Regions from separate parts of the Pseudarthrobacter sp. S6 genome, predicted to be linked through region 2. Evidence: predicted binding sites of a transcription regulator. Region 2 holds the regulator's gene; the other holds the start of a gene.
The links. The regulator HrcA, encoded in region 2, represses chaperone genes, less so after heat shock. The targets are predictions, from matches to a motif close to TTNGCACTCGNNNNNNNCGAGTGCNAA.
Positions count from the first base shown of each region.

Region 1: groL (chaperonin GroEL) is a predicted target of HrcA. The motif match lies at 5,587-5,613, and genes of this name have one in related genera.

Region 1 covers NZ_CP189581.1:915,999-923,939, forward strand. The annotation lists gene ACQCS0_RS04490 (metallophosphoesterase) at 1-751, opposite strand, end outside; gene ACQCS0_RS04495 (siderophore-interacting protein) at 1,102-1,941, opposite strand; gene ACQCS0_RS04500 (uracil-DNA glycosylase) at 1,956-2,726, opposite strand; gene ACQCS0_RS04505 (DUF3263 domain-containing protein) at 2,860-3,189, shown strand; gene ACQCS0_RS04510 (LytR C-terminal domain-containing protein) at 3,241-3,858, shown strand; gene ACQCS0_RS04515 (cold-shock protein) at 4,017-4,223, shown strand; gene ACQCS0_RS04520 (ABC transporter substrate-binding protein) at 4,235-5,500, shown strand; gene groL (chaperonin GroEL) at 5,791-7,419, shown strand; gene ACQCS0_RS04530 (ribonuclease HI family protein) at 7,620-7,941, shown strand, end outside.
Region 2 covers NZ_CP189581.1:2,259,915-2,267,855, reverse strand. The annotation lists gene ybeY (rRNA maturation RNase YbeY) at 1-274, opposite strand, end outside; gene ACQCS0_RS10825 (PhoH family protein) at 271-1,356, opposite strand; gene ACQCS0_RS10820 (GerMN domain-containing protein) at 1,743-2,699, shown strand; gene ACQCS0_RS10815 (16S rRNA (uracil(1498)-N(3))-methyltransferase) at 2,709-3,509, opposite strand; gene dnaJ (molecular chaperone DnaJ) at 3,512-4,639, opposite strand; gene hrcA (heat-inducible transcriptional repressor HrcA) at 4,717-5,730, opposite strand; gene ACQCS0_RS10800 (DUF3097 domain-containing protein) at 5,878-6,726, shown strand; gene ACQCS0_RS10795 (DUF4870 domain-containing protein) at 6,856-7,275, shown strand; gene hemW (radical SAM family heme chaperone HemW) at 7,397-7,941, opposite strand, start outside.

The DNA.
Region 1 (7,941 bases), 1.3 Mb from region 2:
CCCTGCCTCTGGCAAGGTGGTTGTCGGAGTCGGCCACACAATCGTCCCGGGCCTCTCCGGGGACCAGCACGGGGCAACGTTCAGTCAGGCGGAGTTGACGTGTCCGCTGATAGACATGTTGGTGGCCGGTGAGCACGAGGTCCACGTTCTTGCTCACCAGCATGTTCGTCAGTCGCTCCCCGGGCTGGCAGCCGTAGTCTCCCATACTGAAGCACGGGGTGTGCATGCCCACCACAGTCCAGGGGATGTTTGCGGCTCGGGCACCGTCGATGGCAGATTCGGTCCAGCGCCAGCGGTTGCTGCCCTGCGAATAGTCCAGGGGCTGTCCGCCGGGAAAATCAATCCCGGGAGAAATGAGGATGAATCTCACCAGGGGGCGGTCCCGGGGCACGTCGACGTACCATTGCGTACCGTACGTGCCTTGCGACCCGGGCAGCCTGTTGGGCAGGCAATGGGCGAACGTGCCGATAGCGCCGTCGTGGCCGTCGCTTTCGTGGTTCCCCGTGATCAGCTCGTACGGAAAATCCTGGCCAAGTTTCGCTGTCACCATGTCGCAGAACGGCTGCCCAGTGCCGGTCTGGTAAGAGAGGTCGCCGAGCACTAGGTTTAGATCCGGCTTCAGCCCGGCGATCACGTCGAGCACTGCCTTGGCGCCGCCGCCCATGCCGATGTCCCCGGCTGCGGTGAAGTGAACAGACCTCGAGTCGGAGTCAGGCTGTTCTTCGGAGGCTGGCTGCTCCTGCGGCTGCACGGGTGGGCCCTCCGGCGCCGCTTGGCACGCCGAAGCCCGCAAGGTAGATGAGGGTGGCCCAGGACAGGGCCGCCCAGATCCGGGCCGGGGCGGATGCTGACCGGGCGACCATTGGCGCGAACACTGCTGTTTTGACCACTGCGCGGCAGAAGGTAAACACCCGGCGGAGGAATCGCCTGGTCGTAGCATTCATGACGGCTCCCCGGGACGCTCGAACGGCGTAACCGAAAGCCCGATCAGCAGCTGCCGGAGGGCCATTTACGGTGAGTCTAGGCCTGTGTGGTGCGCCGGACAAGATTTGGACCATTTGTTGGGCGATTGGTCAGAGTCCGCTAAGTGCTGGCTACGGGTCAGACCTTCCCTACGGGGAGCTTCTTTTCGGCCTGGAAGTCGTCCTCCACCCGGCCCTGGGCCCAGTAGCCGGACAGCGAAACCTGGTTCCGTTCCAGGCCGCGCTGGACGAAAAACACGTCCCGCAGGCCCTTCATGTAGCCGCGCTCGCCGTGGGCAAAAACGTCAACCCGGCCGGCAGGCCATTCGGCGCCGGCCACCGCTGAGACCAGAAGGTCCCCGACGCCGGCCGGTGCGCCGTTGCGGCGTAGCCAGGTCACCTGAACCCCGGCAGGGGACGCGACGGACTGGATGTCGGCATCGCTGTCCACCTCGATAAATGCCAGGCCGGCCGCTTCAGCAGGCAACGATTCAATGGCGGCGGCGATCGCAGGAAGTGCGGCCTCATCGCCGGCAAAGAGGTACCAGTCCGCGTCAGGCGCCGGGTTGTAGGCGCCGCCCGGCCCGGTGAAGGTGATGGTGTCGCCGGGCTTGGCAGCAGCCGCCCACGGACCCGCCAGCCCCTCGGCGCCGTGGATCACAAAGTCGATGGCAAGTTCCTGCGCCTCGGTGTCCACCCAGCGGACCGTGTAGGTGCGGGTGAAGGGCCACTGCTCGCGGGGCATGGTTTCGCGGATGGTCCACAAGTCCAGGGGCTGGGCATAGTTAATGTGGGGCTGCGGGAAGACAATCTTGACGTAGCGGTCCACGAAGCTGTTGTTCACGTAGGCGGCGAAACCCTTGCCGCCGGCCACGATCCTGACCATGTGGGGCGAGAGTTCTTCCCGCCGAATGACCGTGAGACCGATCTGCGGACGTGTATTTTTTGTGGCGCTGGTGACGGCCGGAACAGTGCTCATAAGGTAACCCTAAGCTAGGGGACCGGAGGGAGTGCCCAGGTTACGCCAGGGCAGCCCTGGTCCTGCAGCAGCTGGTTGATGGTGCTGAAGGGCCTGGAGCCGAAGAATCCGCGCGACGCAGACAAGGGGCTGGGGTGTGCGCTGGACACGACCGCCGCGCCTGGCAGGAGGGGCCGGACGCTCTCCGCGTCCTTGCCCCACAGCACCGCCACCAGCGGCGCCGGGCCGCCGTCGGACGTCTGCCGGCCGGCAACCGCGGTGACAGCCGCCGTCGTGATGGCCTCCCAGCCTTTGCCCCGGTGGGAGCCGGCAGCCCCTGCCCGGACGCTCATGACCCGGTTCAGCAGCAGGACCCCTTGGCTGGCCCAGGCGGACAGGTCACCGTGGACGCGCGCGGGAAGGCCAAGATCGGCCTCCAGTTCGCGGTAGATATTCGCCAGGCTCCGCGGGATGGGCCGGGTCCGCCCGTCAACGGCGAAGGACAGGCCGATCGCATGGCCCGGCGTCGGGTAGGGGTCCTGGCCCATTACCAGGACTTTCACGCTGGCCAGCGGCTGCCGGAAGGCGCGCAGAACGTTCGACGGCGCTGGTAGCACGTGGTGCCCCGCGGCAACTTCGGTCGCCAGGAAGTTCAGGACGCCACGCAGTTCACCCTCAACGGGGCCCAGCGTCTCCGCCCAGTCGGCCGCCATCAGCGCACTGAGCGGCAAAACGGCCATCTCGGCAAAGCCGACGGGCTCGGCCGGGTCTGCCGTCAGTTCGAACAGCGCGTCAGAATCAAACACGCTCCCATTCTCGCAGGGTTACCGGCCACTGCAGCCGGGGCGCAAATGACATCGGTGTTATTTACGCCGTAACATGGGGAGCAGATTTTGAAACTTAACCGGTGATTCAGCAAGACCAGCGAAGGGGTGTTCCGTGGCGGAACCTGCTCGGGAGCGCGTGCCGGAGCCTGAGAAGCGCGGCTCTTTGCTGGCGGATTTTACCCTCCGTGACTCTCCCCTGAGCGAGCGCGACCAGCAGATGCTGGCACTGGAGCGGCAGTGGTGGAAATACGCGGGGGCCAAGGAACAGGCCATCAGGGAGCTGTTCGACCTGTCCGCGACCCACTACTACCAGCTGCTCAACGCCCTTATTGACACCGAGGCAGCATTGGCCCACGACCCCATGCTGGTCAAGAGATTGCGTAGACTACGTACGTCGCGTCACCGGGCACGCACTGCACGACGCCTGGGTTCCGACGCCTGACCACGCTCGTGCTGAGCCATCAGCAGCAATCAACAAGGACGTCTCCCCACCATGACCAAATACGCTCGGGATGAATTCGACAAGGTTCCGGAGTCCGCCTCGCGGCAGGGCGTCCACCGTGCGGCCTCGGCGCCGGCCCGCCGCAAGCTGTGGCCCATCCTTGCTGTGGGGATTGTTGCATTGGCCATCGGAATGGTCTCCTTCCTGATCCTTCCCAAGCTCGGGTTTACCCAGGCCGGCAGCGAAGCCTCAACCAGCCTGGAATCAACCGCGGCACCCGAGGCAAGCGCTGCACCGTCCGTCACCGCTGAATCTTCCGCGGACCCGGAGCCCTCGAAGAGCCCGGACGCAGAGCCCAGCGCTTCGCCCAGTAACGTCCCCTCCGCAGCTGTGCTGGACAAGACCCAGGGCGTTGCCATCTACAACGCGGCAGGTACGGCCGGGCTCGCCGGACGCATCAGCTCGATGGTCCAGGCCGATGGCTGGACCCTGGGTCAGGTGGGAAACTGGGGCGGCGCTCCGCAAAAGACATCCGCAATCTTCTATGCAGGCCCGGCGCAGAAAGCCAACGCAGAAGCACTCTCGAAACTCCTGAACGTCCCCACGCTGGTGGAGACCCAGGAATTCCAGGTGCCGTTGGTTGTTGTCCTGGGGCCGGGCTACAAGTGATGCCGCGCGGTCACGCCTGAATAACTTTTGGGCACCGGAGCGGCCGTGTGGCTCGGCCCGCCGGATGGCTTGTCGCTAGAGTGATTTCAGGCTTCGGTCCGTAACAAGCGGCACACTTCCGACGGGGACCGACGGCACGACGGAAAAGAGCGGACATCATGGCATTGGGAACGGTTAAGTGGTTCAACGCCGAAAAGGGCTACGGCTTTATTACGGTGGACGGCTCCGGGGACGATGTCTTTGTGCACTGGTCGGCCATTGAGGGCGAAGGTTACCGGGCCTTGGATGAGGGCCAGCGCGTCGAGCTTGAGGTCGGCGAAGGCGAGAAAGGCCCGCAGGCAGAAAACGTCCGGCCCGCTCAGTGATCTCCCGCAGCTTGCGCGCAACAATCGTCCGCACAACTACAGGGGCGGCACTCCTGCTGGCCTTGGCCGGCTGCGCCGGGGCAGGCGGCAACGCCCGGGTTGAATCGGCTGAAGCATCCGGTGACGGCACGCTGCGGATCGGGCTGATTCAGGACAGCACAGGGAAACAGGCCTTCCTCAACGACTCGGAGCTCGCTGCGGCCCAACTCGCCGTCAAGGAAATCAATGCGGCCGGCGGCCACAAGGGCAGGCCTGTTGATCTCGTGGTGGGCACCGGCGAGGGCGCCGACGCCCAGGCCAGGAACCTGGCCTCAGTCAAAGTTGATGCGGTGATCGGACCGACCGATTCGAGCCACGCCGCCGCCGCCATCGACGTCCTCTCAGCTGCGGGCGTCACGCTCGTCTCGCCGGCCAACTCCGCTGCCGGCCTGTCCCGCTACAAAAGCGGCGGCTATTACTTCAGGACGGCGGCAGCGGACGTTGCCCAGGCATCGGTGCTGGTGAAACTGGCCAAGGACGGCGGCGCCAAGAGCCTTGCCGTGGTCCACCAGGACTCGAGCTACGGAAAAGATGTAGCTGCCGCGGTGGCCGGCGCCGCCAAGAACACCGGACTGGTCACCGTCTCCACCACCGCCTTCAAGCCCGGCGACGCCAGGAACGCGGCAGCCGCTGCCAAGGCCGCCACGCCTGACGCGGTGGTGCTGATCGCCAGGGACGACGCCCATGGTGCCCTCGCAGAGCTCAACAACGCAGGGCTCTCGGGCAAGAGCATCATCCTGAGCGACGGCGCCTTCGCCCAGTACGGTTCGGGGCTGGGATCCAAGGCCCTCGACGGTGCCCGTGCAGTGGCACCGGGTCTGTTGCCGTCCGCGGACTTCCAAGCCCGTCTTGTGGCGGTCAACCCTGCGCTGAAAGACCTTTCGTTCGCCGCAGAGACCTACGACGCCGTGAATCTCGCCGCCTTGGCCGCAGCGAAGGCCGACGACGATGCCGGCCGCTCCATTGCCGCGAACCTGATCGCCGTCTCCGGCGGGACAGCAGGCGGGCAGCCCGCCGCGCAGGCCTCTGGCCCGGCCGCCAAGCCATGCCTGTCCTACACCGATTGCCTCGCGGTCCTGAAGACCGGGGCGGGCATTAATTACGACGGCGAATCGGGGCCGGTTGCCTTCGACACCAACGGTGATATCACCACGGCCAACTACATGGTGTTCACTTACGGCGCAGACAACAGGGCGGTGCTCACCGGCCGTGAGGCTGCAGGCCGGGTCGCAGGCTGATCGCCGGTGGCGAACGGGCCGCCTGGACGGCGCGATTTGCGGGGCCTTTCGCTTGCACTCTCACCTAGGGAGTGCTAATTATTGAGTTAGCACTCTTACGTATCGACTGCTAAAGCAACGTCCGGTTTTCCGGCATCGGAGCTTGGCGGCGGTCGTGGAGCGAGAGAAATACCTAGCTGGAGTGAGATCCCCAGCCACGGCATACAGAGGCCGCCGGTGAAGGATCGTCCGTCGCGGGCACTGCAGTGAGGTTCATTCTTAACGACTGTCCCGAAAGGACTACTGCCGTTATGGCCAAGATCATTGCATTTGATGAAGAGGCACGCCGCGGCCTTGAGCGGGGCCTGAACATCCTCGCCGACGCCGTCAAGGTCACCCTCGGCCCGCGTGGACGCAACGTCGTCCTCGAAAAGAAGTGGGGCGCCCCCACGATCACCAACGATGGTGTTTCCATCGCCAAGGAGATCGAGCTGGACGACCCTTACGAAAAGATCGGCGCCGAGCTGGTCAAGGAAGTTGCCAAGAAGACGGACGACGTCGCTGGCGACGGCACCACCACGGCTACCGTGCTGGCGCAGGCTCTGGTCAAGGAAGGCCTGCGCAACGTCGCGGCCGGCGCTGACCCGCTGTCCCTCAAGCGCGGTATCGAAAAAGCTGTAGCGGCCGTCACGGTTGAGCTGCTGGCCTCCGCCAAGGAAATCGAAACCAAGGAAGAGATTGCGGCTACCGCCTCCATCTCCGCCGGTGACGACGAAATTGGCGCCCTGATCGCTGAAGCCCTCGACAAGGTGGGCAAAGAAGGCGTCATCACCGTCGAGGAGTCCAACACCTTCGGCCTGGAGCTCGAGCTCACCGAAGGCATGCGCTTCGACAAGGGTTACATCTCCGCTTACTTCGTTACCGATACTGAGCGCCAGGAAACGGTCCTTGAGGACCCGTACATCCTGATCGTCAACTCGAAGATCTCCAACGTCAAGGAACTGGTCGCTGTCCTGGAAAAGGTCATGCAGTCCAACAAGCCGTTGCTGATCATTGCCGAGGACATCGAGGGCGAGGCCCTGGCCACCCTGATCGTCAACAAGATCCGTGGCACCTTCAAGTCCGTTGCCGTCAAGGCTCCGGGCTTCGGCGACCGTCGCAAGGCCCAACTGGCCGACATCGCTGTACTCACCGGTGGCCAGGTCATCGCTGAGGAAGTCGGACTCAAGCTGGAGACCGCCGGACTGGAACTCCTGGGACGCGCCCGCAAGGTTGTTGTTACCAAGGACGAGACCACCATCGTTGAAGGTGCCGGCGACGCCGACCAGATCGCTGGCCGCGTTTCCCAGATCCGTGCCGAGATCGAAAACTCCGATTCGGACTACGACCGCGAGAAGCTGCAGGAACGCCTGGCCAAGCTGGCCGGCGGCGTTGCAGTCATCAAGGCCGGTGCCGCAACCGAAGTTGAGCTGAAGGAACGCAAGCACCGCATTGAGGACGCTGTCCGCAATGCGAAGGCTGCTGTTGAAGAAGGCATCGTCGCCGGTGGCGGCGTTGCACTGATTCAGGCCGGCGCCAAGGCGTTCGCGAACCTGAACCTGACAGGTGACGAAGCAACCGGTGCGAACATCGTCCGCGTTGCCATCGACGCCCCGCTGAAGCAGATCGCCTTCAACGCCGGCCTCGAGCCTGGCGTTGTTGTCGACAAGGTCCGCGGCCTGCCTGCAGGCCACGGCCTGAACGCAGCAACCGGCGAATACGTCGACCTGCTGGCTGCCGGCATCAACGACCCGGTCAAGGTAACCCGCTCTGCCCTGCAGAACGCGGCTTCCATTGCTGGTCTGTTCCTCACCACCGAGGCCGTTGTGGCCGACAAGCCGGAGAAGAACGCTCCGGCCATGGGTGGCGGCGACGACATGGGCGGCATGGGCGGCTTCTAGCCCCACTTTCCCCACAGTAAGACGCACTACGGCGGTCCTCACCAAACGGTGGGGGCCGCCGTCGGCGTTAACGCCTCCCCCCAAACAGGAAGTTGCTCTATCAGATATGGTCCCTTAGAGGGCCGGTTGGCAACCAAAAGTGATAGAGCAACGGCGGCCGGTGGCCATGGCCTGTCAGGGAACTCTGGCAGGATGGTTCCGTGACAATTACTGCAGCGGCCGACGGTTCGGCTTTAGGAAATCCCGGCCCGGCCGGTTGGGCCTGGTATGTGAACGACGACTGCTGGCGCGCCGGGGGATGGCCGCACGGCACCAACAACCAGGGCGAGCTAATGGCTGTGCTGGATCTGTTCCGTGCCACCGCGCACGTCCCGGAAGAGGACCTGAGGGTTCTCTGCGACAGCCAGTACGTGATCAACTCCATCACAAAGTGGATGCCGGGGTGGAAACGCAAGGGCTGGCGGAAGGCCGACGGCAAACCTGTACTGAACGTGGAGCTGCTCAAGGAACTTGACCGGGAAA
Region 2 (7,941 bases):
GGCACACGGCAATGTCACCCAGCATCCCTTGTGGAGTGGGCCGGTCCGGCGTACCGGGAGTCAGTTCGTCCATGGGAACCGAGAGCACATCTGTGGATCCGGGCTCGTCCATGAGTTCGATGTGGAGCTTTTCCATGGCTGGTTCATCCACCAGGAGAATGGAGAGTTCAGCCTGCGGGTGGATAAACAACTGCTCGAAAACGTACCGGGACAGTGCCACGAGCGCGGCTTCATCAACCTGGATGCCGGATTCGTTGTTGACCTCAATGCTCACGCGTTTTCCCCCCGCTTTTCCCGGGTCACTGAGTGATTGACTTTGCTCCGCTGGACGTCGTCCCAGAGACTGTAGGCACGCACGATGTCACCCACAAGACGGTGACGGACCACGTCAGTGGAGTCCAGAACGGTGAAGTTCACGCCCTCGATTCCCTGCAGGATCTCCTCTACGATCCGCAGGCCCGACCGGGTACCAAAGGGAAGGTCCACCTGGGTGACGTCGCCGGTGACCACCATTTTGGACCCGAAGCCCAAGCGCGTCAGAAACATCTTCATCTGTGCCGGTGTGGTGTTCTGTGCTTCGTCCAGAATGATGAAGGCGTCATTGAGCGTGCGGCCCCGCATGTAGGCCAGCGGCGCCACTTCGATGGTTCCCGCCGCCATCAGCCGCGGGATGGACTCGGGGTCCATCATGTCGTGCAGCGCGTCGTACAGCGGGCGCAGGTAGGGATCGATCTTGTCGCTCAGTGTGCCCGGCAGGAATCCCAGCCGCTCGCCGGCCTCGACCGCGGGCCTGGTCAGGATAATTCGGCTGACTTCCTTCTGCTGCAGGGCCTGGACAGCCTTAGCCATCGCGAGGTAGGTCTTACCCGTGCCTGCAGGGCCAATCCCGAAAATCACGGTGTTCGCGTCAATCGCGTCCACGTAGTTTTTCTGGTTCAGGGTTTTGGGCCGGATGGTCTTCCCCCGGCTGGAGAGGATGTCATGGGTGAGGACATCCACAGGGTTCTGCAATGACTGGCTGCGCAGCAGCGCTACGAGCTGGTGCAGCACCGCGGGGCTGATGACGGTGCCGCGGGCCACGAGGCCGCGCACCTCGTGCAGGAGCCGCATAATGCGCGGAACTTCGTTGGCGGGGCCGCTGATGGATAGCTCGTTTCCACGAACGTGGAAGTTAACCGACGGGAACTGCTCTTCGATGTAACGCAGGGCCTCGTCATGGCTGCCGAGGGATTGGACCATCTGGTCGGAGTTGTCAAAGAGAACCACCTCCGTCCGGACACCAGGAAGTGAATGGGGGAATTCTGCGGCGGCGCCGTCAGTATTGAGCCGGCGCTTTCCGTTCGCTGATTCAGTCATGGTGCTGGCCCGCAGGCCTGTGGTCTCCTCCAGTTCGAAACTTAAAGTGCCGCCGGCTGCTGTGTGGGCGGGGCTGTTGCCGAGCACGCAGGAGCCAGCGGAGTCCTTCCATCTTACGCTAGGAGGCACCTCCCGGCACCTCCCGGCAGCGCCCGGCGGTCGCCGGGACGGGTGCCCGTCACCGCCGTGCTGCGGGACGGTTGCTGTCATTAGGTATCAACTTCATATCAGGCGCGTATCGTTCCCGTTGCAGTTACGCCGGCAGCCGGAATTTGGTGCTTTTGGCAGAACCGGCTATGCCATGCTGGAAATCACAGCCGTCCGGGGACCGGCTCACGGGGCCCAGGCCTCACCATTTCACAGCCGGGAAAGGACAGGCCACGAGAGTGCCGGAAACAGCGACCCCCCTTACTGCCAGACGCGCCGCACCGCGCTTCCGTCCGCAACGCCTCCTGGGTCTACTGGCAGCATTCCTCCTTCTCACCGGTTGCATCGCGGAGCCCAATCCCGGGACCACCCCGACGGCAAACCCCAGCCAGGCGGCCACCGGCTCACCCGGGGGCCCCTCCACCAGCGCGCCCCTGGAAACCACACAGTCTTCCAACAAGGCACCCGTCTACTGGATTGGCCGAAGCAACAACAACGTGTTCCTGTACCGGGAGTTCCGGGACGTGCCGGAGCAGGAGAATCCCGTGACACGCGCCCTGCGGGCCATGATGTCGGAGAAGCCGCTTGACCCGGATTTCTTCACGCCCTGGCAGAATCCCGAGAAACTCGCCTCCTCCATCTCCGGCAAGAACGTCATTACCGTCGACGTCTCGGAGGATGCCTTTAACAGCAATCTCGACGCTGACATGGCCGGCCGCGCTATCCAGCAGCTGGTCTTTACCGCTACGGCGGCGGCCGCGAGTTCCGGCCTGATCGATTCCGGACAGCAGATCCAGGTCAGGATCCTGGTGGATAGCCACACCGACTACATTGCCTTCAACCACGTCCAGCTTGGCGACCCCATGTCCCGGGCTGCCGGAATGGTGGCGCCTGTCTGGATCATCGATCCGCAGGAAGGGACAGACCTTGCAGGCGGAAGCGTCAAGATCACCGGCCGCAGCACGGTTCCGGGCGGTAAACTTCGCTGGCAGATCCTGCGGGCCGAAGCGAACGGGAACAAGACGCCCTACCTCACGGGGGAGAGCACTGCAGCGGCCGAAGCGGCACAGGCAGGAGTGTTCACGCTTGCGCTGAGCCTGTCCGCCGGGAACTATGAGCTCCGTGTTTCGCAGGTGGAGACGGCCGGCAGCAGCCAGGAGCTGAATCTGGACACGCGGAACTTCAGCGTCCGGTAGCAGGCCGCTTCAGGAGACCGGCGCTGTCCAGCGTCCCAGGACATCGCTCGCCAGGACAACCGCCGCCGGTCCGGCCGTGGATGACCTGAGGACGTGGTGTCCCAGGAGGGCCGTCATGGCGCCGGCGTCGCAAAGCCGGGTGACTTCGCGGGGACTGATTCCGCCTTCCGGGCCAACGATGAGCAGAATTTCCTGGGCTCCGGCGTCACCCTGGGCACCCTGGGCACCCTGGGCACCCTGCCATGATTCCAGGACGGACCGGAGCGGCCGGACAGCATCTTCGTGCAGGATTACGGCCAGATCCGCTGCCGCCACTGCTGCCACAAGGCCTGCCGTTTCGACGGCGGCGCGCACCTCGGGGATCCAGGCGCGGCGTGCCTGCTTGGCGGCCGCCGTGACCACGGACTGCCATTTCGCGTGGGCCTTGGCCGCACGCTCGCCCTTCCAGCGGACGATTGAGCGCTCGGACTGCCAGGGAATTACGGCGTCAATCCCGAGTTCGGTTGCCGTTTCCACGGCCAGTTCGTCGCGGTCCCCCTTGGCGAGGGCCTGCACCAGCACCAGCCGGATGTCGTGCCGGTCCTCCACGGAGACGGCGGAGCATTGCACGGTAAGCTCTGCAGGCGACGCCGAGACAACAGTTCCCGTCAGCCGTTTTCCGGCGCCGTCGGCAAGGTCCACGGACTCTCCAGGAGATAGCCGTTTCACGGTCACGGCGTGGCGTGCCTCCGGCCCTTGAAGGACAAATCGGGCACCGGGCACCAGCTCGTCGAGCGACCCGGCACCGCTGAAGAAAACGGGATTGCTCACCGCTACAGGTTACCGAACCGGTCCCGCAGCTTGGCAAAGACGCCGCCGCTGGCTGCCAGTTTGCCTTCCGTGAACTGCTCGCCCCGAAGCTTCGCCAGCTGCCGCAGGAGGTCCTCCTGCGCAGCATCCAGCTTGGCTGGCGTCTCAACCTGCAGATGGACCATCAGATCCCCGCGGCCGTAACCGCGCAGGTGCGTCACGCCGAGTCCGCGGAGCGTGATGATCTCCCCTGACTGCGTGCCTGCCTTGACGTCGATCTCCTGCAGTCCGTCAAAGGTTTCCAGTGACAGCTCGGTGCCCAGGGCGGCGGCTGTCATCGGAATGTGCAGCGTTGCGTGCAGGTCGTCGCCGTCGCGGGCGTAGGTGGCGTCGTTGTTGACCCGTAGTTCCACATAGAGGTCCCCGGATGGTCCTCCGGCCGGGCCTGCTTCGCCTTGCCCGGAGAGCTGGATCCGCGTGCCTGTGGCAACTCCGGCGGGCACCTTGATGGTCAGGGACCGCCGGCTGCGGATGCGGCCCTGTCCGCTGCATTCGTTGCAAGGGTCCTTGATAACCGTCCCGAACCCCTCGCAGCTGCCGCACGGGGCCGCCGTCATGACCTGGCCCAGGATGGAGCGCACCGCACGCTGAACCTGGCCGCTGCCGCCGCAGATATCGCAGCGGACAGGGTGGCTGCCTTCGCGGCAGCATGACCCGTTGCAGGTGGGGCAGGTGACCGCGGTGTCCACTTCGAGTTTCCGGTTGACGCCGAACACGGCATCGCGCAGTTCGATCCGGACACTGATCAGTGCGTCCTGGCCGCGGCGGACCCGGGACGCGGGGCCGGAGGAGCCGCCCGCGCCGAAGAACGTGTCGAAGATATCCTGGAACGCGAAGCCCTGGCCGGAGTATCCGCCGCCGCCGAACCCGTTGTCGGTTCCGTTCTCGTTGCCGGTGGTGTCATAGATCCGGCGCTTCTGCGGGTCCGAAAGTACCTCGTAGGCGTGGGTCACGGCCTTGAAGCGGTCCGAAGCATCATCCCCGGGGTTTACATCCGGGTGAAGAGTGCGGGCCAGCTTGCGGTAGGCCTTCTTGATCTCTTCCCCGGTGGCTTCCGGCGAGACTCCGAGGACGTCGTAGTGGCTGCTCAAAGTTCGTATCTCTTCCTTGTTGTACTGCCGGCAGGCGGGCTGCCGGCACTGCTCTTCGTGCCTGGACCGTAGTACTGTTACGGACCCAGAATTCTTGAAAGGTAACGGGCTACTGCCCTGACGGCGGCCATGGTGGTGGGATAATCCATCCGGGTGGGGCCCAGCACACCGATCTTGGCGGTGCTGTCTGGTCCGTAGCCCGTGGCCACCACGGAGGCTTCCGCGAGCCCGTCGTACGGGTTTTCACGCCCGATACTGACTGCCACCCCCCTCGGATCCTGCGCCATGTCGCCTAAGAGGCGCAGCAAGACAACCTGCTCCTCGAGGGCTTCGAGGACTGGTCCGATACTGAGCGGAAAATCCACATTGGAGCGGGCGAGGTTTGCTGTTCCGGCCATGACCATGCGTTCCTCGCGGGTGTTGTGGGCGAGCGTTTCCAGCCCGTGGGCCAATGCCTGGGCCGCCGCACGCTGGCCCGGGCTGACGGACGAAACGACCCCCGGCAGCGAGGGCGCCAGTCGGCTCAGCGAGATGCCCGCGAGGGATCCGAGGAAGTGTGCCCGCAACGCCGCGACGGCGTCGTCGCCAAGGTCCAGGCCTACGTCGATCACACGCTGTTCTACCTTGCCGGTGGTGGCGATGAGGACCACGAGTACCTGCTGCGGCGCAAGCAGGACGAATTCGATGTGGCGGATGGTGGCGCGGCTCAGATGCGGATACTGCACGACGGCGACCTGGTTGGTCAGCTGCGACAGCATCCTGACGGTTCTGTCCAGGACGTCATCCAGATCGTCTGCACCCTCCAGCAGCGCCTGGATTGCCCGCCGTTCCGCCTGGGAAAGCGGCTTTACCGCTGAAATCTGGTCCACAAACAGCCGGTAGCCTTTGTCTGTGGGAATCCTTCCTGCGCTCGTGTGCGGGGCGGTGATCAGGCCGTCGTCTTCCAAAGCCGCCATGTCGTTGCGGATGGTGGCGCTGGACACGCCAAGGTGGTGGCGTTCCACGAGCGCTTTGGAACCCACTGGCTCGCGGGAGTGCACATAGTCCTCCACGATGGCGCGCAGTACTTCGAGTTTGCGCGGCTCGCTCATACTCCACCTCCATCCGTGATCGCTGCGGGGTTAGCACTCGACATGCCTAAGTGCTAACAGTCTAATATGAGTCACCCCGTTGTTAGCATTGGTACCGCTCCGGGCGAAATTCCGGGCCAGGATCTAGCGGCGAGGCGGAATCAATCCATGCACTACCAGAACTGGGGTCCGCAGGAGATCACCGCGCCCGTCAGGAGCGAACTTCCTGAGGTTCCCGTGGCGCGCGGCATGGTCCTTGAAGATGTCCAGTCCGGCTGGGTGGGAGCGGTGACCCGGGTGGAGAAGTCCGGCGGCATGCATGTGGTGGCCCTCGAAGACCGGCGAGGAAAGTCCCGGTCCTTCCGACTCGGCTTCGGGTTCCTCCTGGAGGGGCAGCCCATCCGGCTCGTTCCCCCGGCGCCCAGGCAGGCCGCCCCCGTGGTGGCCGGCCGGACGGCGTCCGGCTCAGTCCGCGTGGCCGGCCAGCGTGCCCAAGTGGCCAAGGCGAGCAGAATCTGGGTGGAAGGAAAGCACGACGCCGAACTGGTGGAGAAGGTCTGGGGTGACGATCTCCGCGTTGAGGGCATCGTCGTCGAACCTTTGCATGGCATTGATGACCTCGCCGGGGCGGTGGCCGCGTTCGGTCCCGGTCCCGGCCGCCGGCTGGGGGTCCTGGTGGACCACCTGGTGCCGGGTTCGAAGGAGTCGCGCATCGCTGCCGCCGTATTGGCTTCCCCCGGCGCTGCCGGCAACGTTCTTATCGTCGGTCATCCTTACGTTGACGTGTGGCAAGCCATCCGGCCCGCGGTCCTGGGCCTCGAACAGTGGCCGGTGGTGCCGCGCGGGCAGGACTGGAAGACCGGCATCCTGACAGCATTCGGCTGGCCGCACTCCACGAAGGAAGATATCGGGCTTGGCTGGCAAAGGCTGCTGGGCGCAGTCCGCAGCTATGCGGACCTGGAGGCGTCACTGCTCGGGCGGGTGGAGGAAGTCATCGACTTCCTGACAGTGCCTTAACGCCGGATCCGGCTCCGCGCGGCGGCATTTGGTGGCCGAACCAGTATTCTTGGTACTGCGGGCGCTGCAGTTGCTTTCAGTCCGGCACTCTCCAACCCAGCACCATTGCACTTTCGAAGGAAGAAAACCGTGGCACAAAACGCACGCGAGCACCGGGACGATCACGGCGGCCAGGGCCGTTCCGAGTACCAGGGCGTTCCGGCAAATGCGCTGCCGCTGACGGCCAGCGAAGACCGCCAGTGGGCCACGCTGGCGCACTTCGGCGGGATTCTCGGCTGTGTTCCGTCCCTGCTGATCTACCTGATTTTCCGTGAGCGCGGGCCGTTTACCGCCCAGGAATCCAAGGAAGCACTGAACTTCAGCCTGCCGCCCACCATTGCTGCGCTGGTGGCCAATGTCCTGGTGTTTATTCCGGTGGTGGGAAACATCTTCGCTGTCATCGCCACCCTGATCTGGATTGCCCTGACCTGCTTCTCGGTGGCCGCAGGCATCCATGTCAACAAGGGCCAGCCGCACCGCTACCAGTACAACCTGCGCTGGATCAAGTAGTCCCCACCCGCTAAGCGGCGTCCCGAGGGCCCCGACGCGAGCTTGCGAGTGTTGGGAAGGGACCGCCGCGCTAAGCTCGCAGGCTCGGCCAGGGAACCCTGCGGGCGTGGGCCCACCACTGTTAGTCCGGCAGGATCCTGCGGACCACGGCGTCGGCCAACAGGCGCCCCTTCAGGGTCAAAACCAGCGTGCCGTGGAAGGCTGCCGGCGGCTCCACCAGGCCGTCCGCGATGAGCCCGGCCACGGCGTGCCGGCCGTGTTCACCCAACGTTGACGTTGCCAGCCCCGACACGAGCCGGGCCTCAAGCATCACGCGCTCCACATCACGGGTTTCGGCGTCGAGCGTTTCCCGCCCGGCGGCCGGTGACAGCCCCTGCGCGAGCCGTCCGGCGTAGGCCGTGGGGTGCTTGACGTTCCACCACCGCACTCCGCCGACGTGTGAGTGTGCACCGGGTCCGATGCCCCACCAGTCGTCCCCCCGCCAGTACGCCAGGTTATGCCGACATGCCTGCTCCGGCGTCCGGGACCAGTTACTGACCTCATACCAGCTGAGGCCCGCCGCGCCGATCAGTTCGTCGGCGAGTTCGTACTTGTCGGCGTGGTCGTCGTCGTCGATTCCAGGGACTTCACCACGGCGGATCTGGGCGGCCAGCTTGGTGCCGTCCT